DNA from 3 places in the Marinobacterium aestuarii genome. Region 1 is predicted to be linked to each of the others. Evidence: predicted binding sites of a transcription regulator. Region 1 holds the regulator's gene; each other region holds the start of a gene.
The links. Region 1 encodes FNR, which switches genes on or off when oxygen is low (the NO sensors DNR and NnrR bind a similar motif). Its sites were predicted from a motif close to TTGATNTANATCAA; they were not measured.
Positions count from the first base shown of each region.

Region 1 (7,726 bases):
CCTGCTACTGGGAGGCATGCTGGCGGCCTTCGCCTACACTATCGCCACCCGCATACCGCTGGAAGTCGATGTCCTGCGCGATCGCGGCTCCCTGTTCACCCACACCTCCGATGGCAAGCTGGAAAACAGCTATACGCTCAAGCTCGCCAACAAGGCGCAGCAGGATCACCGCTTTGAAATCAGCGTCAGCGGCTTCGACGGACTGACGCTGGTAACCGAGTCGCAGCTCAACATCGCCGCCGGCGAGCTGACCGATGTCGCTCTGCGTCTGCAGGCGGATCCTGCTGCACTGCAGCGCGCCAACTACACCATTGTTTTCCATGTGCGGTCGCTGGATGACCCCTCGATCAACCTGGATGCCGAGAGCCGCTTTCTCGGCCCCGCACCCAGACGCTGAACTAAACAGCATCACAGCACTCTCAACAGCCCCGGGGCAATTTGTCGCAGCAGCAGGCCCCGGGATTTTCGGTTAGAATAGCGCCGCGCACGGGCAGTTGTTTGCCCGCTACCACCTTAGCGCGCTTTAAGGATCATCATGCAGCAAGACAACATCGCCATCGCACCCTGGTACAAACAGCCTTGGCTCTGGTTTATCCTGGCCCCGGTCATTGCCTCCATTTTCTCCGGCACAACCTTTCTGGTCCTGTCGATCGTCACCGCCGACGGCATCGTCAAGGACGACTACTATCAGGTCGCCAAGGGACTGGAGATCGACAGCACCCTCTCGAACAACGCCGCAGCCCTGGGGCTTGACGCCGACCTGCTGATCGATGATGTCACCGGGGATATAGGCCTGACCCTGCACGGCAAGGTGGCCGACGACCTGAACAGCCTGACGCTGGAAATCATCCACCCGATTCACCAGAAGTACGATCAGAATGCACAGCTGCGACGCATACCCGGCAGCACCCGTTTTACCGGCAGCCTGCAGGCCGCCCTGAGCACCGGCAAGCGCTATTTGGTACTGCTGCCCCGCGACAACAGCTGGAGCCTGCGGGCCGAGGCCCTGCCACCCTATGATCCGCTGCGCATTAAGCTGTCTCCGGCACACTGACTCCAGGCATCATGGCAACCCCCTTGAGCTCCGCCAGCGACAGTTCCACCTCCGACAGTGCACTGAGGCGTGACACGCCACCAGACGCTATAGAGCAGGTCAGCAGCTGCTTTCACTGTGGCCTCGATGTGCCCCCAGGCTCAGACTACGCCCTGCAGATCGACGGCCAGGCGCGCGAGCTTTGCTGCCCCGGCTGCCTGGCCGTAGCGCAGACCATCATCGACAGCGGCCTGGACGGCTACTATCGCCATCGCAGCGGCACCCCTGGCGGCGCTGATATTGCTGGTCGCGCCCTGCCCGACGTCCTGACCCAGGAACTGGCGCTCTATGACCTGCCCAGCATGCAGCAAGCCTTCGTCTCAACCCTGGACGACGGCAGCCGTGAAGCCAGCCTGGTCATCGAAGGCATTACCTGCGCCGCCTGTACCTGGTTGCTGGAACATCACCTGCAACGCCAGCCCGGCGTACAGCGGGTCAGCGTCAATCTGAGCAATCACCGCATGCGCCTGTGCTGGGATACGGCAAGCACCAGCCTGAGCCTGCTGCTGGGGCAGATTTACCGCATCGGTTACCAGGGCCACCCGTACCATCCCGACAAAGAAGAGCAGCTGCTCGAACGGGAAAAGAAGCGCGCCATCAGACGCCTCGGGGTCGCCGGGGTCGGCATGATGCAAGTGATGATGTACGCCATCGCCCTCTACGCCGGCGCCCTGCAGGACATGGAACCGCAGTTTGTCAGCTTTATCCGCTGGGCCAGCCTGATCGTGGCCAGCCCCGTCGCCCTTTACGCCGCCCTGCCGTTCTATCAGGCGGCGCTGCGTGACCTGCGCAGCCGCCACCTGAGCATGGACGTGCCTGTCTCCATCGCCGTGCTGGGCGCTTACTGCGCCAGTGTCTGGGCCACCCTGACCCGCAGTGGCGAGGTCTATTTCGACTCGGTCACCATGTTCACCTTTTTCCTGCTTATCGGCCGCTACCTCGAAATGCAGGCGCGTCACCGCACCGGGCGCGCCGGCAATGCCCTGCTTAACCTGCTGCCCAACAGCGCCCTTCGCCTCGTCGACGGTGAAGAGCTGCTGGTGCCGGCCAGCGAACTCAGGGTCGGCGACCGGGTGCTGGTAAAACCCGGTCAGAGTCTGCCGGCGGACGGTATTATCCGGCGCGGCCATTCCTCCATCGACGAATCGGCCCTGACCGGCGAGTACCTGCCCATTCGCCACGGCGAGGGCGACGCCGTGGTCGGCGGCACCCTCAATGTCGAGAACCCCATCGAGCTGGAAATCAGCCAGGTGGGGGGCGATACCCAGCTCTCCGCCATCGTCCGTCTGCTGGACCGTGCCCAGAGCGAAAAGCCTGCCAGCGCTCGCCTCGCCGATCGCATCTCCAGCTACTTTGTTGCTGCGGTACTGCTCACCGCCAGCCTGGTCGGGCTGATCTGGTGGCAACTCGACCCTGCCAATGCCTTCTGGATCACACTGGCGGTACTGGTCGTCACCTGCCCCTGCGCCCTGTCTCTCGCCACTCCCACGGCCCTGACCACCGCCACCGGCACACTGCGTCAGCACGGTCTGCTGATCACCAGGGGCCATGTACTCGAAAACCTCGCCCGCGCCAGCCATATCGTATTCGACAAGACCGGCACTCTGACCCAGGGCAACCTGAGCCTGCACAGTGTCACTTGCCTGGGTGCCAGGCGCGATCAAGCCCTGCGCCTGGCCGCAGCCCTGGAAGCCCACTCCGAACACCCCATTGCCAAGGCCTTCCACCCCTTTATCGACAAGCCCGCCGAGACGCTGGAGTCCCACCTTGGGCTGGGGCTCGAGGGCAGGGTCGATGGCACGCCTTATCGCATCGGCACGGCGGATTTTGCCGCGGCGCTCTGCCCGCACGCACCCAGGCCCACGCTGCCCGACAACCAGAGCCAATGGCTGCTGCTGTGCAGCACCGAAGGTCCCCTGGCCTGGTTTGGGCTCGATGACCAGCTCAGACCCCAGGCGCTTGAATGCATCCGCTCGCTACAGGCACTGGGCCTGCAAGTTGAGATGCTCTCCGGCGACAGCTCGCCTGCGGTGCAGCACGTCAGCCAGAGTCTTGGCATCGACCGCGTTCATGGCGGCATGTCGCCGGAAAACAAGCTAGCCCACATAAACGCCCTGCAGCGCGATGGCGCCCAGGTGGTCATGGTCGGCGATGGTATCAACGATATTCCGGTACTGGCCGGCGCCCAGACATCCATTGCCATGGGCTCCGCCACTGACCTGGCCAAGACCTGCGCCGATGCGGTACTGATGTCCGGCGACCTCAACCGCCTGGTGGATGGCATTTTGCTGGCACGCAAGACCCGCAGTATTATTCGCCAGAATCTCGGCTGGGCCCTGCTGTACAATCTGCTGGCGCTGCCACTCGCCGCCAGCGGCTTAGTCGCACCCTATATGGCCGCCATCGGCATGTCCGCCAGTTCACTGGTGGTGGTAGGCAATGCCCTGCGACTTTCAAGGCGCGTACGCAGACCAAACACCAAGCTGAAAGCTGAAAGCTGAAAGCTGAAAGCTGAAAGTATCAGGAAGGTCAGACGTTAATATGAGCCCATTCCAGGCCCGATTTGAAACAGACACCAAAGGCTGATCCATGGACATTCTGTATCTGCTTATTCCCATTGCCATCATCTTTGTCGGCTGCGCCCTCTGGGCCTTTTTCTGGAGCGTCAACAGCGGCCAGTACGATGATATGGAGTCCCCCGCCCACAGCATCCTGTTTGATGATGACGACAACCTGATCCCCGACGACGCCAAACAGGATCGCCTCCGCCCGGTCAGGCCTGCCCAAACGCCAGCCCAAACCGCCGCGCTCAAGCAGTCCAGGGCCGATACGGATGACTGAAGGCCTGTCGATTGGCACCGCAATTGTCCTTGGCCTGCTGGGCGGCGCCCATTGCATCGGCATGTGCGGTGGCATAGCGGCGACGGTCGGCATGACCCGTCCCGACAGCCGCACGCCCGCTATCATCCTGCTGCTGGGCTACAACGGCGGACGTCTGCTCAGCTACGCCCTGGCCGGCGCCCTTCTGGGCGGCCTTGGTGTTCTGGTGGCCGGCGGCACGGCGACCCTGGTACTGCGCACCCTGGCAGGATTGATGCTGGTGGCCATGGGGCTCTACATAGGCCAGTGGTGGAAAGGCCTGCTGCTATTGGAGCGTGCCGGCAGCGGCCTGTGGCGCTACCTGCGCCCAGTTGCCGCGCGCTTTCTGCCGGCCCGTACGCCGCTGCAAGCACTGGCACTGGGCCTGTTATGGGGCTGGCTACCCTGCGGACTGGTGTACAGCACCCTGATCTGGGCTTCCGCCGCCGGCGACTGGCAGAGCAGCGCCCTGCTGATGGCCAGCTTCGGTCTGGGCACCCTGCCCGCCATGCTCGCCACCGGACTGATGGCCGCCCAGCTGCGTCAGCTGCTGGCACGGCGCCTGACCCAGCAACTGGCAGGCAGCCTGATTATCCTGTTTGGTCTCTTTAGCCTGATAGCGATACTGGCGCCCTGATCCATCGCTTGTGCCCATGACTTCAACCGGCGCGCCAAATGATGGATAATTGCACGCTTAAGTCGTTTAGGCGCCGTCAGCCGCCATGCACCTCAATCCGAGCGCCCTATCAATCCAGGAAACAGGAAGTACCTATGGATGAGCCACGCAAACCGGGGACGCCACGTCCTGCCCAGCAGTCGCACTGCAACAGCTGCAGCCTGAGCACACTCTGCCTGCCGGTCTCACTGGAGCTGACGGATATAGATCGCCTGGACACCATCATCAGCAAAAGCCAGCCGCTGAAAAAAGGCGAGCTGCTGTTCGATCAGGGCCAGGCGTTTGGCTCCATCTTTGCCGTGCGGGCCGGCAGCGTTAAGACCTATTCGGTCACACCGGAGGGCGACGAACAGATCACCGGCTTCTACTTTCCCGGTGAACTGATTGGCCTCAGCGGCATGGACTCGGGCCAGTACCCCAACGCTGCGCGGGTACTTGAAACCACCACCGTATGCAATATTCCCTTCGCCCGCCTGGATGATCTGGCCGGTGAACTGCCGGAGCTGCGGCGCCAGATCATGCGTACCATGAGCCGTGAGATTCGTGACGATCAGCAGATGCTGCTGTTACTGTCGAAAAAAACCGCCGAGCAGCGCCTGGCCACCTTCCTGATCCGGCTGTCGGAACGCTTTCGCATCCGCGGCTATTCCAGAACGCGCTTTCGTCTGTCGATGTCACGCAACGAAATCGCCAACTACCTGGGACTGGCGATCGAAACAGTCAGCCGGCTCTTTACCCGCTTTCAGAAAAGCGGCCTGATACAGGTGGAAGGCAAGGAAATCGACATTACCGATATATCCCAGCTCTACCTGCAGTCCGGCGAGTGCCCAAGCCTGCAGCAGACAACCTGAATCCATTGACACTAATTACACCGACCCCATCACAACCGCAGCCGCGCTGCGCCCAAGGAGTTCTTGCATGCCCTACGATGAGTGCTACGTAAAATCGGTTATCCGCACGGTTGCGGACTGGCCCGAAAAAGGCGTCATGTTTCGCGATATCACACCTATTTTCAAAGATCCCAAAGCCCTGCGCATGGTCACGGATGATTTTATTCAGCGCTATATCGGCACCGACATTACCCATATTGCCAGCATTGACGCCCGCGGCTTTCTGATCAGCTCGATCATGGCCTACCACCTCAATCTGCCCCTGGTGCTGGTGCGCAAGAAAGGCAAACTGCCGGGCAAGACCATACAGGCTGACTACGCGCTGGAATATGGCACCGCCACCGTTGAAATGCAGATCGACGCCGTGGGCCCCGGTGATCGGGTACTGATTTTTGATGACCTTATTGCCACCGGCGGCACCATCCTGGCCGCCAGCACCCTGATCAAGGAACTTGGCGCCAGCGTCTATGAAGCCGCTGCGCTGATTGACCTGCCGGACCTCGAAGGCTCCACCCGCATTCAGGATGCCGGCATTCCGGTACACACGCTGCTGGCCTACGAAGGCCTCTGATCGGCCTGCCACCGAGGCACAGATTTTGCGCGCCTCGGTGACTTGCTTCATTCGCCATGGCAATTACGCCATGAGCCGCTAGAATAGCGCCCCTACTCAGCAGGCAACGATATACCATGTGGTTCAAAAATCTGATCTTTTATCGCTTTAGCGCCGCCTTCGACAAAGACACCGAGACACTGGAAAACGCGCTGGCAGCGACACCCTTTCAGCCCTGCGGCAGCCAGGAACTGAGCCGCTCCGGCTGGATAGCCCCCTGCAAGGCCTTGCCGGACAGCCTGGTCTACAGCTGTGCCGGCTATCACCTGATTTGCACCCAGAAAGAAGAAAAAATCCTGCCCTCGGGGGTCATTCGCCAGTCCCTGGAAGAACGGGTACAGAAGATCGAAAAGGAAGAGGCACGCAAGGTGTATCGTCGCGAGCATACCCAGCTCAAGGACGAAATCATTCTTGACCTGCTGCCCCGTGCCTTCAGCAAGCGCAACCAGACCTATGCACTGATTGCGCCCCAGGCCGGGCTGATTCTGGTCGATGCCTCCAGCCACAAGAACGCCGAAGACCTGCTCAGCCAGTTGCGCACCAGCCTGGGCTCACTGCCGATCATACTGCCAGACGTCAAGCAGTCTCCGGCGGCGGTCATGAGTCACTGGCTGGAACAGCAGGAACCACTGCCAACCTCTCTGCAGCTGCTCGACGAGGCGGAACTGAAGGACAACCTGGTCGAAGGTGGCGTGATCCGCATCAAGGGTCAGGAGCTCACCAGCAGCGAGATCGTGGCGCACCTCGAAGCCGACAAACGCGTTTCCAAGCTGGCGCTGGAGTGGGACGAGAACCTGCGCTTCCTGCTGCACGAAGATCTCAGCGTGCATCGCATCAAGCAAACCGATCAGTTCAAGGAACGCCAGCAGGATGTGGCCGACGACGAACTGGCCCGCTTTGATGCCGATGTGGCGCAGCTGGGGCTCGAACTGACACGCCTGATTCCGGATCTGCTCAACGCCTTTGGTGGCGAAGTTGCAGGCGCATCCCTGGAACCCGCACCAAAAGTGTGACACCGCCACAGGCGGCGGTGAGACGATTCAGTTGAGTGCACACTGAAACCCAGCCGCCCGTTACAACAGCCCTGCAAGGCCCCGGAGACCCCATGTACAGCGTCAAGGAAATGTTCTACACCCTGCAGGGCGAAGGTGCCCAGGCCGGACGCCCGGCGGTGTTCTGCCGTTTTGCCGGCTGCAATCTCTGGTCAGGCCGGGAGCAGGATCGCAGCAGTGCCATCTGTGACTTCTGCGACACCGACTTTGTCGGTACCGACGGCCAAAACGGCGGCAAGTTTGCAACCGCACAAGCCCTGGCAGAGGCCACCCTGGCACTCTGGCCGGATCCTGCCCAGGGCACCCCCTACCTGGTCTGCACCGGGGGTGAACCTGCACTGCAGCTCGATACAGCCCTGATCGAAGCCTTCAAGGCCGTGGGCTTTGAAATTGCCGTTGAAACCAACGGCACCAAACCCCTGCCCGAGGGTATCGACTGGATCTGCCTGAGCCCCAAAGCCAATACCGACCTGGTGTTGAGCGCCGGACAGGAGCTCAAGCTGGTCTACCCGCAACTGCTGGCACCGCCCGAGCGTTTTACCTCAC
Region 1 is NZ_CP015839.1:2,990,878-2,998,603, forward strand. It holds gene ccoG (cytochrome c oxidase accessory protein CcoG) at 1-397, shown strand, start outside; gene A8C75_RS13120 (FixH family protein) at 536-1,054, shown strand; gene A8C75_RS13125 (heavy metal translocating P-type ATPase) at 1,066-3,594, shown strand; gene ccoS (cbb3-type cytochrome oxidase assembly protein CcoS) at 3,683-3,934, shown strand; gene A8C75_RS13135 (sulfite exporter TauE/SafE family protein) at 3,927-4,589, shown strand; gene fnr (fumarate/nitrate reduction transcriptional regulator Fnr) at 4,724-5,479, shown strand; gene A8C75_RS13145 (adenine phosphoribosyltransferase) at 5,547-6,089, shown strand; gene rdgC (recombination-associated protein RdgC) at 6,206-7,141, shown strand; gene queE (7-carboxy-7-deazaguanine synthase) at 7,234-7,726, shown strand, end outside.

Region 2 (7,726 bases), 1.8 Mb from region 1:
TGACGCGCAACTACCACTGCCGCCTGGGTGAAATCGACCTCATCATGCAGCATGCCGACTGCCTGGTCTTTGTTGAGGTACGCAAGCGCGGCCGCAGCAGCCTGGCCAGCGCCGCCGCATCGGTCGACGCCCGCAAACAGCAAAAAATCATCCTTACCGCCAACCATTACCTGAGCCAATACCCCCAGCGGGCCACCCAGCCCTGCCGCTTTGATGTGATCGCATTCGAATCAGATTCACCGACGGCCACCCCGCTATGGTATAAAGACGCCTTCAGGCCCTGAGATCGGAAACACCGCTGAATGGAACTCGAAGACCGCATTGTCAGCCAGTTTCACAGTTCGATGGATATCAATGCCCATACCATCGAACACTACACTCCCATGATCGCCAGCGCCGGCGAACAACTGCTGCATTGCCTGGTAAATGAAAACAAGATCCTGTGCGTTGGCAACGGCGGCTCCGCCGCGCTGGTACAGCATTTTTGCGCCTTGCTGCTGAACCGCTACCGCCATGAGCGCCCGGGACTGCCTGCGCTCGCCCTGTCCGCCGACAGCGCCACCCTGACCGCCATCAGTGAAGACAGTGGCTTTAGCGACATCTACTCCAAGCAGATTCGCGCCCTCGGCCAACCCGGCGACATCCTGCTGATGGTCTCGACCCACGGTCGCGCCAACAATCTCGTGCAGGCCATTCAGGCCGCCCACGACAGGGACATGAGCGTGATTGCACTGACCGGCTACGATGGCGGCAATACCACGGCACTTTTACGCCCCGATGAGATCGAAATCTGCGTTCCAGCCGATGATGATGTACTGATACACGACGCCCATCTGCTGGTCCTGCACTGCCTGTGCGATCTGATCGACTACCAACTGTTTGGAGCCTGAAACCGATGAAAAAACTGTTAATTGCCACCAGCCTCGCCAGCCTCGCCAGCCTCGTCGTCCTGTCTGGCTGCTCGTCACTGATTAGCGCTACACGGGAAGAACCTATCCAGGAAGACAAAGGACACCGGACGCTCGGCAACTACCTGGAAGACGAAGTCATCGAGACCAAGACCCTGGTCAACATCAACAAGGGCTCAGTGGGCCTGCGCAATGCCCACGTCGGCGCCACCAGTTATAACGGCCTGGTACTACTCACCGGCCAGGTTCCCAGCGCCGCCACCCGCGACGAAGCCGAGCGCATCGCCAGCCAGATTCGCGAAGTGCGCAAGGTTCACAACGAACTGGAGATCGCCGGCCCGACATCCGGCATAGTACGCAGCAATGATGCCTACCTGACCAGCCGCGTCAAACTGCAGCTACTGGCTGAGCGCAATATCAATGGCAGCCGCATCAAGGTTGTCACGGAAAACAGCACAGTATTTCTGATGGGCCTGGTGTCCCAGAAGGAAGCGGATATAGCGGTACGCCTGGTCCGCACTATTACCGGCGTGCAGAAAATCGTCAAGGCGTTTGAATACATCTGATGGAACCGGACAGGCTACGCCACGCGCAGTCTGTCCGACACAACAGCAACCATCACAGCTGCTGTTTATAGCTACTATTTCACGAACAACTATTTTACGACCTTGAGATTCGGGCGCCCCGGCTTCGGTCTTTTTGGCGCGACCGCCTGAACAGGCTCCGCCCCCTTCTCAGCGCCCTCATCTGCCGGCCCATCGACCTGCTCTTGCCCTTCATCTTCCCCCGCAACAGCATCCACCGGCTGCAGGCGCTCGTAATAGTCGGCACCGGGCTCCATGCCAAAGCCCATGCCCATGGCATTCTCCTTGGCGAAGATGGCCATCAGCGCCGCGTAAGGCACCCGCACCTGCATGGGCACGCCACCAAAGCGGGCGCTGAACGAAATCTCGCTCTCCCCCATAAAGAAGTCACGCACGGCCGAGGGCAGCACATTCAGCACTATCTGACCGTCCTGCACAAACTGGCGCGGCACCACCACATGGGGCGCCTCTGCATCCACCACCAGATGGGGTGTACAGTCATTATCGAGGATCCATTCATACAGACCTCGAGCGATATAGGGACGACTAGGATTCATTACTCTGCCTCCGCAGGCACAGCCGCACATCCCTGACGCGGCGCCCTGCTTTCTGTAATTCAACATGACGGATATCGCCGTCTTTACCTGCGCCAGCAGCCCTATCGACAGCCAGAACGCACGCGGGCATCGCCCATAAAAAAGGGACAGAGTCGCCTCCATCCCTTGATTCGTACCACTAGAACCCGGAGGCTATCAGTCGCGCATCTCACGCTCAGCTTCCGACAGACTCTCCTGGAAAGCCTCACGCTCAAAAATGCGCTTCATGTAACGTACCAGCATCTTGCACTGCGCTTCCGGCAGCTCGATACCCATGGCGGGCAAACGCCACAACAGCGGCGCCAGACAGCAGTCTACCAGGGAAAACTCTTCACTCATGAAGAAGTCCTTTTCTCCAAAAATCGGAGAAATGGCGACCAGACCATCGCGCAATTCCTTGCGGCAGCGCTCGATCTCGGGTGCATCAGCCTTGCCAGCCAGAATAGTGTCCGCCAGACCACACCAGTCGTGCTGGATGCGGTACATGTACAAACGGCTTTCTGCACGCGCTACCGGGTAAACCGGCAACAGTGGCGGATGTGGAAAACGCTCATCGAGATATTCCATCATCACATTCGGCTCGTACAACACCAGCTCCCGATCCAGCAGGGTCGGCAGGCTGTTGTAGGGATTCAGTGACGACAAATCCTCGGGCAAGTCACTTTCGGTGCAGTCGACAATATCGACTGCGACCCCTTTTTCCGCCAGCACGATACGCACGCGGTGGCTGTAATGGTCTGCACCATTGGAAAAGAAGGTCATGGAAGAACGCTTAGCCACTACTCCCATCGGATAATCCCCGTCAGTCTTCATTTAAAAAAATAAATGCGGCCCGATCCTTCAGGCCGCATACGATCGTTGTTCGAACACAAGAACCTTAGTGTACGTCTTTCCAGTACTCTTTCTTCAGCGCAAATGCGAACAGGAAGAAAATAAACAGGAAGATAAGTACCTTGGTGCCGATGCGCTCGGATTCAAGACGGTACGGCTCACCCATGTAGGTCAGGAAGTTGGTCAGGTCGTAGACCGTCTTGTCGAACTCTTCGACTGTCTGGCTACCACTGTCTGCAACCGTCAGACACTTGGACATGCGGGTGTTGGTCAGCGGATCTATCTCGCCGGAAGCTGCATGAGCAAACTCTTCCGCCGTGCAGTGATTGACCTGCAAACCCTGCAGATCCTGCAGCACGTTGGGCATGCCCACGTCCTTGAAGACCACGTTGTTCACACCCCAGGGGCGCGACTCATCCTGGTAGAAGCTGCGCAGGTAAGTGTAGATCCAGTCCGGCCCGCGCAGACGCGCTTCCAGAGACAGATCCGGCGGCGGGTTACCAAACCAGTTCGCCGCATCACCCTTGTCCATGGCGATTCTCATCTGCTCGCCAACCTTCTGATCCCCCAGCAGCAGGTATTGCTCTGCCAGCTCCGTAGGAATCTCAAGATCAATGGCGGCACGCTCGTAACGCTGATAGTCCGCCGAGTGACAGCCCATGCAACGGTTAACGAAAGTGCCCATACCGCGCTGCAAAGAGGCCTGATTCTCGAGGTCCACTTCGATAGAGTCGAGTTGAACACCCCCGACCGAGGCCTGTACCGATACCGGCAGCAGGACCATCATCAATGCAATCAGATACTTTTTCATTAGCCTGTAACCCTTTCCGGAACCGGTTTAGTGCTCTCCATCCTGGTGTAGATCGGCATCAGAAAGAAATACGCGAAATACAGCGCAGTACAGATCTGGGAAACCAGCGTACGGGTCGGGTTGGACGCAACCACACCCAGATAACCCAGAATCACAAAGCTGACCGCGAAGATCACCAGTGTCACCTTGCTGATCATGCCCTTGTAGCGCATGGACTTGACCGGACTACGGTCCAGCCAGGGCAGTACGAACAGAACAGCAATGGCACCACCCATGACAACAACACCCGGGAACTGGGAGCCGGCGATGGGCGGAATGGCACGCAACATGGCGTAGAAGGGCGTGAAATACCACACCGGCGCTATGTGCTCAGGCGTTTTCAGCGAGTTGGCAGGCTCGAAGTTCGGCGCTTCAATAAAGTAACCGCCGCCTTCAGGGAAGAAGAAGACCACGATGCTGAACACGAACAGGAACACGACCACACCAACAATATCCTTGACGGTGTAGTAAGGGTGGAACGGAATACCGTCAAGCGGCACGCCATTTTCATCCTTGTTGGCCTTGATCTCGATACCGTCGGGGTTATTGGAACCCACTTCGTGCAGCGCGATGATGTGCAGCACCACCAGCGCCAGCAACACGATCGGCAGCGCTATGACATGCAGCGAGAAGAAGCGCGTCAGGGTAATACCCGATATCAGGTAGTCACCACGAATCCACAGCGACAGGTCTTCACCGATAAAGGGCACGGCAGAGAACAGGGACACGATAACCTGGGCACCCCAGTAGGACATCTGGCCCCAGGGCAGCAGATAACCCATGAAGGCTTCCGCCATCAGCGCCAGGTAGATGGTCATGCCGAACAGCCACACCAGCTCGCGCGGCTTGCGGTAGGAACCGTACAAGATGCCACGGAACATGTGCAGGTACACCACCAGGAAGAAGGCCGAAGCACCGGTGGAGTGCATGTAGCGCAGCAGCCAGCCATATTCGACGTCGCGCATGATGTACTCAACAGACGCAAAGGCGCCTTCTGCGGACGGGTTGTAGCTCATGGTCAGCCAGATGCCGGTAAGGATCTGGTTAACCAGAACCAGCATCGCCAGCGAGCCGAAGAAATACCAGAAGTTGAAGTTCTTCGGAGCATAGTATTTGGAAAGGTGATCTTCCCACATCTGCGTCGCCGGAAAACGATCGTCGATCCAGCGCATCAGACCACTTTCGGCCTTGCTCTTGTTTGGATTAGCCATTATGCAGTCTCCTGATCCACACCGACGACGAGGATATTTTCTTCCGGGTAGTTATGCGGAGGAATAACCAGATTCGAGGGCGCCGGGGAGCCTTTCAGTACGCGACCGGACAGGTCGAAGCGCGAACCGTGACAGGGGCAGTAGAAGCCGCCGACCCAGTCAGGACCCAGATCTTCAGGTGCAATTTCCGGACGGTAGGTCGGAGAGCAGCCCAGGTGCGTGCAGATACCCACCAGCACCGAAATATCCGGACGCAGGGAGCGGCTAGAATCATGCGGAATGTAAGCCGGCTGCTGCGGCACTTCTGACTTGGGGTCCGTCAGGCGACTATCAAGACCTGCCAGATCGCTCAGTGTCTTCTCGTTACGCTTGACCAGCCAGACCGGCTTGCCACGCCACTTGACGACCATCTGCTGACCCGGTTCCAGTTTACTCACATCGACCGTTACCGGAGCACCCGCGGAACGTGCCTTGGCACTGGGCATCCATGAGGCCACGAAGGGAACAGCAACCCCCACTGCACCGACAGCCCCTACCGCAGAGGTCGCGCCGACCAGGAGTCGACGCCGCCCCTTGTTCACGCCGTCATTACTCATTAACTCTCTCTCCCTTGTTCGATCTGCAATTTAACGCCCAGCAAGAACGCAAATAACCCGATCGCTCAACTAAAAATCATCAAATAACGGATTTTTAAAATGGCCCAAATGGTAATGAAAATACCCTTCGCTTACAAGGACATTGGCGGGCTAATAGCCTGACATCCGTACGACTTTTGATCTAGCCCAAACAAAAAAACGCCCAAGCCAAAAAGGCTTGAGCGTTTTTCTTGCCACAGTCTTCGACCGAAGCCGAAAGCGAATTAACGCTTGGAGAACTGAGGACGCTTACGTGCTTTGCGCAGGCCGACTTTCTTACGCTCAACCATGCGGGAGTCGCGGGTTACGAAACCAGCGCTACGCAGTGACGGACGCAGAGTTTCATCATAAACCATCAGTGCACGGGTGATACCGTGACGGATAGCGCCTGCCTGACCGAAACCACCACCACCGGCGACAGTAACGAAAACGTCGAATTTTTCGACAGAGTCAGTCAATTCCAGCGGCTGACGCACGATCATGCGTGCAGTTTCGCGACCGAAGTAGTTTTCGATCGTGCGGTCATTGATAGTGATAACACCTGTACCCGGGCGCAGGAAGACGCGAGCAGTAGAGGTTTTACGACGGCCGGTACCGTAATACTGAGTAGTGGACATAGTCTGCCTTCCCTTAAATGTTCAGTTCTTTGGGCTGCTGAGCCTGATGCGGATGTTCGGTGCCAGCGTAAACTTTCAGTTTGCTGTTCATGGCACGGCCCAGCGGGCCCTTGGGCAGCATACCCTTGACCGCGATCTCAAGAACCCGCTCCGGGTGAGAGTCGATCATTGTCTGGAAAGAAGCTTCGCGCAGACCGCCCGGGTAACCGGTGTGGCGGTAGTAGATCTTGTCTTTGCGCTTATTACCGGTAACACCGATTTTCTCAGCGTTAACAACAACGATGTAATCGCCGGTATCAACGTGAGGAGTGAATTCCGGCTTATGCTTGCCGCGCAGGCGACGTGCAATCTCAGTAGCCAGACGCCCCAGGGTTTTACCCTCGGCATCAACAACGTACCAGTCGCGTTTTACTTCGGCTGGTTTAGCAACAAAAGTCTTCATCTGTATATTGCCTTTATTTAACTCAGTTCTCGCCACACATTTCAGATGTGCCACCGAACTGACTTATAATTCTTGGTTGTGTTCGGGAGCATCCCGACCACAACAGTAACAACCCATAGAAATAGGTGGCGCGAATTATAGACAAGTCGCACTGCAAATGCGATAGCCAAGAAGCAGTTTCCCATCCGAATCCGGATATTTTTTTCAGGCCCGATGTGCCCGCGCCAGGTACTCATGGGACTGCATTTCCAGCAGGCGGCTCTGGGTACGCTGAATCTCGAACTCCAGACGACCTTCGCTGTAGATCCCGTGAATCGGTGCCGCCGCCGACAGGATCAGCTTGACGCCGCTGTCGTAGAATTCATCCACCATATTGATAAAGCGGCGCGCCGCATCATCATTGCTGCGCCCAAGCTGCGGCACATTGGAGACCAGCACCGCATGGTAGAGCTTGGCCAGCTCTATATAGTCGTTCTGCGAGCGCGGCCCCTGGCACAGATCGGCGAAATCAAACCAGACCACATCCTCGCAGCAGCGCCGCGAACGGATGCCGCGACCATTGACCTGCAGCACTTCAGCTTCCACCACTTCCACCAGATCGGGCGCCAGCGACTCGAAGCTGGCATTCAGGCTTTCATCGGCCTTTGCATCCAGTGGCGAGTGATACAGCTCGGCCTGCTCCAGGGCCCGCAGACGGTAGTCGATGCCCCCATCCACGTTAACCACTTCGGTGAACCTGTTCAGCAGCGCGATGGCCGGCATAAAGCGCGCGCGCTGCAGGCCATCCTTATAGAGACCGTCGGGCACTATATTGGAGGTCGCCACCAGGGATACGCCATTGGCGAACAGCTGCTCCAGCAGACTGCTCAGAATCATGGCATCGGCAATATCGGAGACAAAGAACTCATCGAAGCAGATGATGCGCGTTTCCTGCGCGTAGCGCCTTGCCAGCTCCACCAGCGGATTCTTTTCCCCGGCCAGGGTTTTGAGATCCTGATGTACGCGCTGCATGAAGCGATGAAAATGGGTGCGGGTTTTCTGCTCGAACGGCA
Region 2 is NZ_CP015839.1:1,180,471-1,188,196, reverse strand. It holds gene A8C75_RS05205 (YraN family protein) at 1-284, shown strand, start outside; gene A8C75_RS05200 (SIS domain-containing protein) at 303-890, shown strand; gene A8C75_RS05195 (BON domain-containing protein) at 896-1,474, shown strand; gene A8C75_RS05190 (ClpXP protease specificity-enhancing factor) at 1,564-2,049, opposite strand; gene sspA (stringent starvation protein SspA) at 2,245-2,877, opposite strand; gene A8C75_RS05180 (cytochrome c1) at 2,966-3,730, opposite strand; gene A8C75_RS05175 (cytochrome b) at 3,730-4,980, opposite strand; gene petA (ubiquinol-cytochrome c reductase iron-sulfur subunit) at 4,980-5,576, opposite strand; gene rpsI (30S ribosomal protein S9) at 5,840-6,232, opposite strand; gene rplM (50S ribosomal protein L13) at 6,246-6,674, opposite strand; gene zapE (cell division protein ZapE) at 6,879-7,726, opposite strand, start outside.
Region 2: a site for FNR is predicted at 5,753-5,766, ahead of petA (ubiquinol-cytochrome c reductase iron-sulfur subunit). Genes of this name have one in related genera too.

Region 3 (7,726 bases), 100 kb from region 1:
GGTTATTGTCACCGGTGATCTGAATGACGTGGCCTGGTCCGAAACCACCCGGCTGTTTCGCAAGATCAGCGGTCTGCTGGATCCCCGTGTCGGCCGCGGTCTGTACAACACCTTTCATGCCGGCTACTGGTTCATGCGCTGGCCGCTGGATCACCTGTTTCATAGCGCGGACTTTCGGGTACTGGACCTGCGACGCCTGCCGGACTTTGGCTCCGATCACTTTGCGCTCTTCAGCCGGTTGCAGTACCAGGGCGGCGCCGTGCCGGGCCAGAATGGCCTTGATGCAGCGCCGGGCGATGCCGCCTGGGCGGATGAAAAGCTGCAGCAGCATGATGTGAGCCTGAAGGATGTGCCCGGGGCCGGGCTTTGACTGGCGGGGCCTGCTACTCTGGCAACCATGGCTAAACGGATGTGACAGGGATTTTCAGTGAGCGGCAATCAGCACATTACAGCAGGCAGGCGATTTCGATTTATCCCGTACCGTAAAAACGACCACGGCTGCTGAACCGGCGTTGGGATGACTATTTTGCAGCCGGCGTTTCGGCCTGAGATGATCGGCGCCCGGCGCTACAAAATATACCTTGCCGGTCGCTGGCGGTGCCTGCTTTCCTGAGCCACGCTTTAATGAAAGTCAGCGCCAGGGTAGCTCCATGGAGGTATCTGCGGTTCAGTCAGGGTTGACGCGGCGCGCTCCAGGCCACGGACGTCGATATAAACAAGCCGATTGGGCAGGGCGAAGGATACACAGATCATGAATATCATTGCAGATCAGGGCTGGGGCGTATTTTTGATTTCCCTGTTAGTCACCATCTTTGTCTCGGTTGTTCAGTACTGACCTTTAGAGGCGCTAGTGCACTGCTTCGCCCTAATGGGTGCTTATAGAGCCCGCCAATGCGTGTCCGGCAAGGCGCCGTTCGCCGGTAATAGTGGGGCTCTTGCCAAGAGCGGTAACGCAGCAGGGCGCGAATTGGCGCGCTCCCTGTGGGCGATCCGCCAGAAGGCCGTCCGCAGTGTTGCATTTCCTCGACATAGGCCCACTATACCTTCGAAAATGCGCCGTGCGGCCAGCCTCCTGGCGACTCGCTAAAAGCGCCTCTAAGAGCGAAGCAGTACACTAGCTCCTCTGTCGGGGGAAGGCTATTGGGTCATTGGTAATTAGTGATTAGTGACTGCCCATGCGTCATGCGTGGCGGGTGATTCGTCATTGCCAGATTCGAAAAACGCACCGGGCAGGGCGTCGCGGGCTTTTAGCCGCTAAACGATGGCTGCGGATCGCCCCCGGGGTTGAGCCTGAGAACGCCTATTGCAATCGCCACCGCAATAAAAACAGCCCCTCTCATTATTTAAGCGTCAGGTGGTTCGCAGTAGGTTGAGTGCTGTCGGACAGCTGCCTAGTGAGCGGTACCCGAACCGACCGCGCTGCCTTCTTTGCGTCGTACGGCAACCTCATCCGGGCTTATCTGCCCGCCCTTGTTATCCCAGCTATTCAATACAAATGTCAGCACGTTGGCGACGTCCTCATCGTCAAGCCGCAAGCTTGGCATCTGACTGGTGTATGGGATGCCATTCACCACAATTGTGCCGTTTACGCCATGCAATACGGCATCAATGGCCCGGTTATGATTCGCATTTAGATAGTCGGAGTTGGCCAGGGGCGGAAATGCGGCAGGAATACCGCTGCCGTCAGCCTGATGGCAGGCCTGGCAGTTGCTGGCATAGACTCGCTGACCAAAGCGCATTTGTTCGTCCCTGCTGCTTGCCTTGACCGGTGCGGGTGCCTCAGCTGATACGTCTTGTATAGTGCTGCCCTCGGGCTGATAGATCCCTTCGGTCTGTTTGCCTGAATAGATAGACGTGTTTTCGGGGCCCGTCACCGCCAGCACGCCCAGGGCTCCCTTGTTAAAGGCACGAAATATGGAGTGATCGACCAGGATGAAGTCACCCGGTACATCAACGCCAAACTCCACTATCGCGGCACTGCCTGCGGGTATCAGCGTGGTCTGTACATGTTTATTGATCGCAGTGCCGCCCTCGATATTTACCCGGTCGAATATCTCACCAATCACATGAAAAGAGGACACCAGGTTTGGGCCTCCGTTGCCGACATAGAGCCGTACCGTTTCACCCACCTCTGCCTTCAGCGCGTGCTCGCCTGTCAGGGCGCCGACGGAGCCATTGAAAACCACATAGTCGGCCTGTTCGCTAATGGCTTTCTCCATATCAAAGGGTTGTAAGCCGGGTTCGCCGTGGGAACCCTTGGTGTAGAAATCGCCCTGCATGACATAGTATTCCCGATCGACAGGCGTCATACCTTCTTCCGGCTCCACCAGAATCAGGCCATACATGCCATTGGCGACATGCATGCCGACCGGTGCCGTAGCACAGTGATACACGTAAAGGCCTGGATTGAGGGCGGTAAAGCTGAATGTTGAACTGTGACCCGGTGCAGTGAAGGACGAAGCGGCGCCCCCTCCGGGGCCGGTGACGGCATGCAGGTCAATATTGTGCGGCATGCTGGAGTCCGGATGATTGGAGAGTTGAAACTCAACTTCGTCACCCTGGCGTACGCGGATGAACGTGCCCGGTACCGTGCCGCCGAAGGTCCAGAAAGTGTAATAGACACCGTCCGTCATGCGCATGACCTTTTCCACAGTTTCAAACTGGACCACCACATGGGCGGAGTAGTCCCGGGTAATCGCTGGCGGTACCAGGGGCGGGCTGGTCAGTGCTGCCTGTTCAATGGGCAGGCTTGCTGCGAGGACGGGAAAGGCAGCGGCAGACAGCAGGATGCCGAGCAGGACCGAGTACAGCTGAGCTGGCCAGGGCGGTGTCAATGTGAGCTGCGCTGAGCAGCCAGGGTTAAAGCGGATCTTTGAGCTTCGACGTTTCATGACGGGATTCCCACTGAGGGATTAGGTACTTTTCACTATACGCCAATGGGCGCAAGGCGCGATTGATCTGGATCAAGCTCGCGGCTCGGGTCTGCGGGGTGTTATGCAGGCTGTCTGAAGGTTGTTAACGGGAGCGCGAAATTGCCGGTTGCAGGGCCAGTTGCAGGGCAGGGAGAGCGTCCGCTGTGTGCAAGGCGGTTACCCCAAGGGTTGACAGACACTTATGTTTTGAATTAATAATTACGTAATTATAAATACTAAGTGACCCGTGCAACCCAAACTCCGTCAGCACCTTCCCATGCAGCAGCGGGCCGTCGTTGGCAGCAGTCTGTTCGATATGGGGGGGCCGCTGCGGGCTACCGAGGCCGTTGAATGAAACTTGTGACATTTTTAAATCCCGTGGGCGTGCAGCGTATTGGTGCTCTCTTTGTGGATGCCGCAGGCGAAAAGGTGGTGGACCTGAACTACGCCTATGCCGCCTTTGCGCTTGAGGCTAACGCGGATCCGCGGCCCCAGGCCATGGCGGATGCGCTGGTGCCATCGGACATGCGTGAGCTGTTCGCGGGGGATGACCGCAGCCTGGATGCTGCCCGTCAGGCCGAGACCTACGTCATCGAGAAGAACGACCCGGCGTTGCGCGGCGTGAACGGCGAAATGCTCCTGTTCAGGCGTGAAGACGTCAGGCTGCTGGCGCCCATTCAGCCGGCAAAGCTGTGGCACACGGCGGGTAATTTCCTCGAGCATATCGACGAAATGGGGGAGGCGGGCTTCAAGTACGAGGTCGAGAAGCCCTGGATCGGTTTCTATCAGAACACCACCGCCTGCATAGGCCCGGATGCGGCCATCGTCTATCCACAGCACCTGACGGGCGAGGTCGATTACGAGCTGGAAATCTGTGCGGTCATCAAGGGCGTCAAGCACAGGGATCTGACGCCAGAAGAGGCGGAAAACGCCATTGGCGGCTATCTGATCTTTAACGATGTCACGGCGCGGGATATTCAGGCGACCGAGTTCCCCAACCGCAGCTATGGCTACAGCAAGGCGCTGGATAGCTTCTGCCCGATAGGTCCCTGCATAGTGACGCTGGATGAAATCGGCGATGTGCAGCAGCTGGAGATGACCCTCAGGGTCAATGGCGAAATACGCCAGCAGTCATCGACCGCTCGCATGTGCCGCAGCATGGCGCAGATCGTGAGCTACTACTCAGGCCAGGGCTTTGTCGGTGGCGACCTGATCAGTTCTGGCACACCCGCCGGTTGCGCTGTCTTCCACACGGACCCCCAGGCCTGGTACCTCAAGCCCGGCGACGTGGTGGAGTGTGAGGTCGAGAAACTCGGCCTGCTGCGCAACACTGTGGTCGCGGGCTCAAAGCCATAGACAGAGGTTAATAGCATGCAAAAGGGGAAGCCTCGGGGCTTCCCCTTTTTGTATTCAACGCGCCTGTCCTGCGGCCTCTGGCGGGGTCTGGCGGCGAATAATACCCCTGCATCACGGGGTTGCGGCGCCGCCGCATGGGCGTCATCTACTACCTATTCAGGCGGCTTTTAGTTCCAAAGTACCATTCTGTCCGCAGGCCAGGCTTCCTATCATCGACAGGTAGCGGATTTGTCTTGGTGTAGAGTTCGCTCGCCAGCAACTGCTTTGCAACAACCTGCTCCAAAACAAAAAGAGGAAAATACCATGTGGACTAAACCGGCATACACCGACCTGCGCATTGGCTTTGAAGTCACCATGTACTTCGCAAACCGCTAAGCGCTTTGGGTATGGGCCTCGCTGTGCGGGGCCTTTTCTTTGGCGGGCAGGGAGTGTTTTCCCGTCACCCTCGAGCAAGGTCTCGAGTAACGGTCAGAGAGCGGACATTATAATAATGAAAATTCAGATACTGGGCTCGGCAGCCGGCGGCGGCTTTCCACAGTGGAACTGCAATTGTCAGAATTGCAGCGGCCTGCGCAACGGTACTCTCAATGCCAAAGCCCGCACCCAGTCTTCCATCGCGGTCAGTGTCAATGGCACCGACTGGATCCTGTTCAACACCTCACCCGATATCCGGGCCCAGCTTGAAGCCTTTGCCCCCATGCAGCCGGCACGCGCCCTGCGTGACACCGGCATTGCCGCCATTGTCTTTATGGACAGCCAGATCGACCACACCACCGGCCTGCTGATGCTGCGCGAAGGCTGCCCGCACCAGGTCTGGTGTACCGATCGGGTGCAGGATGACCTCAGCGACAGTTTTCCGCTGTTCAATATGCTCAAGCACTGGAACGGCGGTATCGACTGGCAGCGCATCGGTGTCGAGCCTGGCAGCAGCAGCTTTGTGATCGATCGGGTGCCGGAACTCACGCTTACCGCCGTGCCCCTGACCAGCAGCGCACCGCCCTATTCGCCGCACAAGGGCGATCCGCATCCCGGCGACAATATAGGCGTGCTGATTACCGACAGTCGCAGTGGCAAGTCGGTGTTCTATGCCCCGGGCCTGGGTGTGATAGAACCGCAGCTGCTGCCCTTCATGCAGGAGGCCGACTGTCTGCTGGTGGATGGCACCCTGTGGAACGACGACGAAATGATTCGCGCCGGTGTGGGCACCAAGCTTGGCCGCGATATGGGGCACCTGGCGCTGTCGGGCGAGAACGGCATGATCGAATTTCTTGATACCTTAAAAAAGCCGCGCAAAATACTGATTCATATAAACAATACAAATCCTATTCTGGATGAGGACTCCGCCGAACGGGCCGAACTGGGTCGCCACGGCATCGAGGTTTCAGAAGATGGCATGTCCATCGAACTATAAAAACGCAGAGGCGACGCGATGAACAGCTCCGTACAGCAGTCAGCCGAGCAAAGCCTGCAGACCCCGCTGACGCCACAGGCCTTCGAGGCGGCGTTGCGGGCCAAGGGCGACTATTACCATATTCACCACCCCTTCCACCGTGCCATGTACGAGGGCGAGTGCACGCCCGAACAGATTCGTGGCTGGGTGGCGAACCGTTTCTATTACCAGATCAGCATTCCGATGAAGGATGCCGCCATCATGGCCAACTGCCCTGATCGTGATACACGCCGGCTCTGGGTGCAGCGCCTGCTGGATCACGACGGTTACGACGGTGGCGAGGGTGGTATCGAAGCCTGGCTGCGCCTGGGTGAAGCCGTGGGCCTGAGCCGCGAAGAGATTCTGTCCCAGGAACATGTGCTGCCTGGCGTACGCTTTGCCGTGGATGCCTATGTGAACTTCGCCCGTCGCGCGACCTGGCAGGAAGCCGCCAGCTCGTCGCTCACCGAGCTCTTTGCACCCAGCATTCACCAAGCGCGCCTGGCCAGCTGGCCCGAGCACTATCCCTGGATCGATGCCAGTGGTTATCAGTATTTTCGCTCGCGCCTGACCGAAGCCCGCCGCGACGTGGAGCATGGTCTGGCAATTACGCTGCAGCACTACCAGACCCGGGCCGGACAGGAACGCATGCTGGAGATATTGCAGTTCAAGCTCGACGTGCTCTGGAGCATGCTTGATGCCATGACAATGGCCTATCAGCTCGACCGGGCGCCTTACCATACGGTTACGGCTAAGCCTGTCTATCACCGGGGGCTTTTCTGATGAACGATTTACTGACCCATGAACTGGGCTTGAACACGCTTCTGGTTGATGCTCAGCGCGTCCCGGCGTTTAACCCCATGTTTCGGTTGCAGTGGGAAAAGGCGCAGGACAGCTATGTGCTGCTCTATCCCGAGGGCATGATCAAGCTTAACCCCAGTGCCGGCGAGATTCTGGCCCGGGTGGATGGCAGGCAGAGCGAGGCTGATATAACCGATGCCCTGCAGCAGGCCTTCCCCGAGGCGGGTTCCCTGGCCGGCGATGTGCACGAATTTATGGAGGTGGCCTGTGAACAGAACTGGATTCGATTCATCTAGCCTGACACCGGCCTGTGAGCCTGATGTGGCACCCAGGTCCGCCGGACAACCCCTCTGGTTGCTGGCGGAACTGACCTACAAGTGTCCGCTGCAGTGCCCCTACTGTTCCAACCCGCTGGATTTTTCCGCCAGCGGCCAGGAACTGAGCACCGAGCAGTGGGTGAAGGTGCTGCGCGAGGCACGGGAGATGGGCGCGGCCCAGCTGGGTTTTTCCGGCGGTGAACCCCTGTCGCGGCCGGACCTCAACGAGCTGATTCAGGAAGCGCGCCAGCTGGGGTATTACAGCAACCTGATCACCTCGGGAATCGGGCTTAATGATCAGAAACTGGAGCAGTTTCGTGCCTCCGGACTTGATCATATCCAGGTAAGTTTTCAGGCCAGCGATGAGGAGGTCAACAATATGCTGGCCGGCTCCGCCAAGGCCTTCAAGCAGAAGCTGAAGATGGCGCGGGCGGTCAAGGCCAATGGTTACCCCATGGTGCTGAACTTCGTCACCCACAGGCACAATATCGATCGTATCGACCGCATTATCGAACTCTGTATCGAGCTTGGGGCCGACTATGTCGAGCTGGCCACCTGTCAGTACTACGGCTGGGCGCTGGAGAACCGCGAACAGCTGATGCCAAGCCGCGCCCAGTTGGAGCGCGCTGAGCGCATCACCAACGAATACCGCGCCCGATTAGAGGCCGCCGGTAATCCGATGAAGCTGATCTTCGTGACGCCGGATTACTACGAGGAGCGCCCCAAGGGCTGCATGAACGGCTGGGGCCAGATTTTTCTCACCGTGACCCCCGATGGTACGGCCTTGCCCTGTCACAGTGCGCGCCAGCTGCCGGTACAGTTTCCCAATGTGAAAGATCGCAGCCTGGAGGACATCTGGTATCGCTCCTTTGGCTTTAACAAATACCGTGGCAATGACTGGATGAAGGAGC
Region 3 is NZ_CP015839.1:2,889,342-2,897,067, reverse strand. It holds gene A8C75_RS12695 (endonuclease/exonuclease/phosphatase family protein) at 1-370, shown strand, start outside; gene nirK (copper-containing nitrite reductase) at 1,392-2,891, opposite strand; gene A8C75_RS12685 (fumarylacetoacetate hydrolase family protein) at 3,264-4,268, shown strand; gene pqqA (pyrroloquinoline quinone precursor peptide PqqA) at 4,572-4,643, shown strand; gene pqqB (pyrroloquinoline quinone biosynthesis protein PqqB) at 4,759-5,679, shown strand; gene pqqC (pyrroloquinoline-quinone synthase PqqC) at 5,698-6,480, shown strand; gene pqqD (pyrroloquinoline quinone biosynthesis peptide chaperone PqqD) at 6,480-6,794, shown strand; gene pqqE (pyrroloquinoline quinone biosynthesis protein PqqE) at 6,796-7,726, shown strand, end outside.
Region 3: a site for FNR is predicted at 2,954-2,967, ahead of nirK (copper-containing nitrite reductase). Genes of this name have one in related genera too.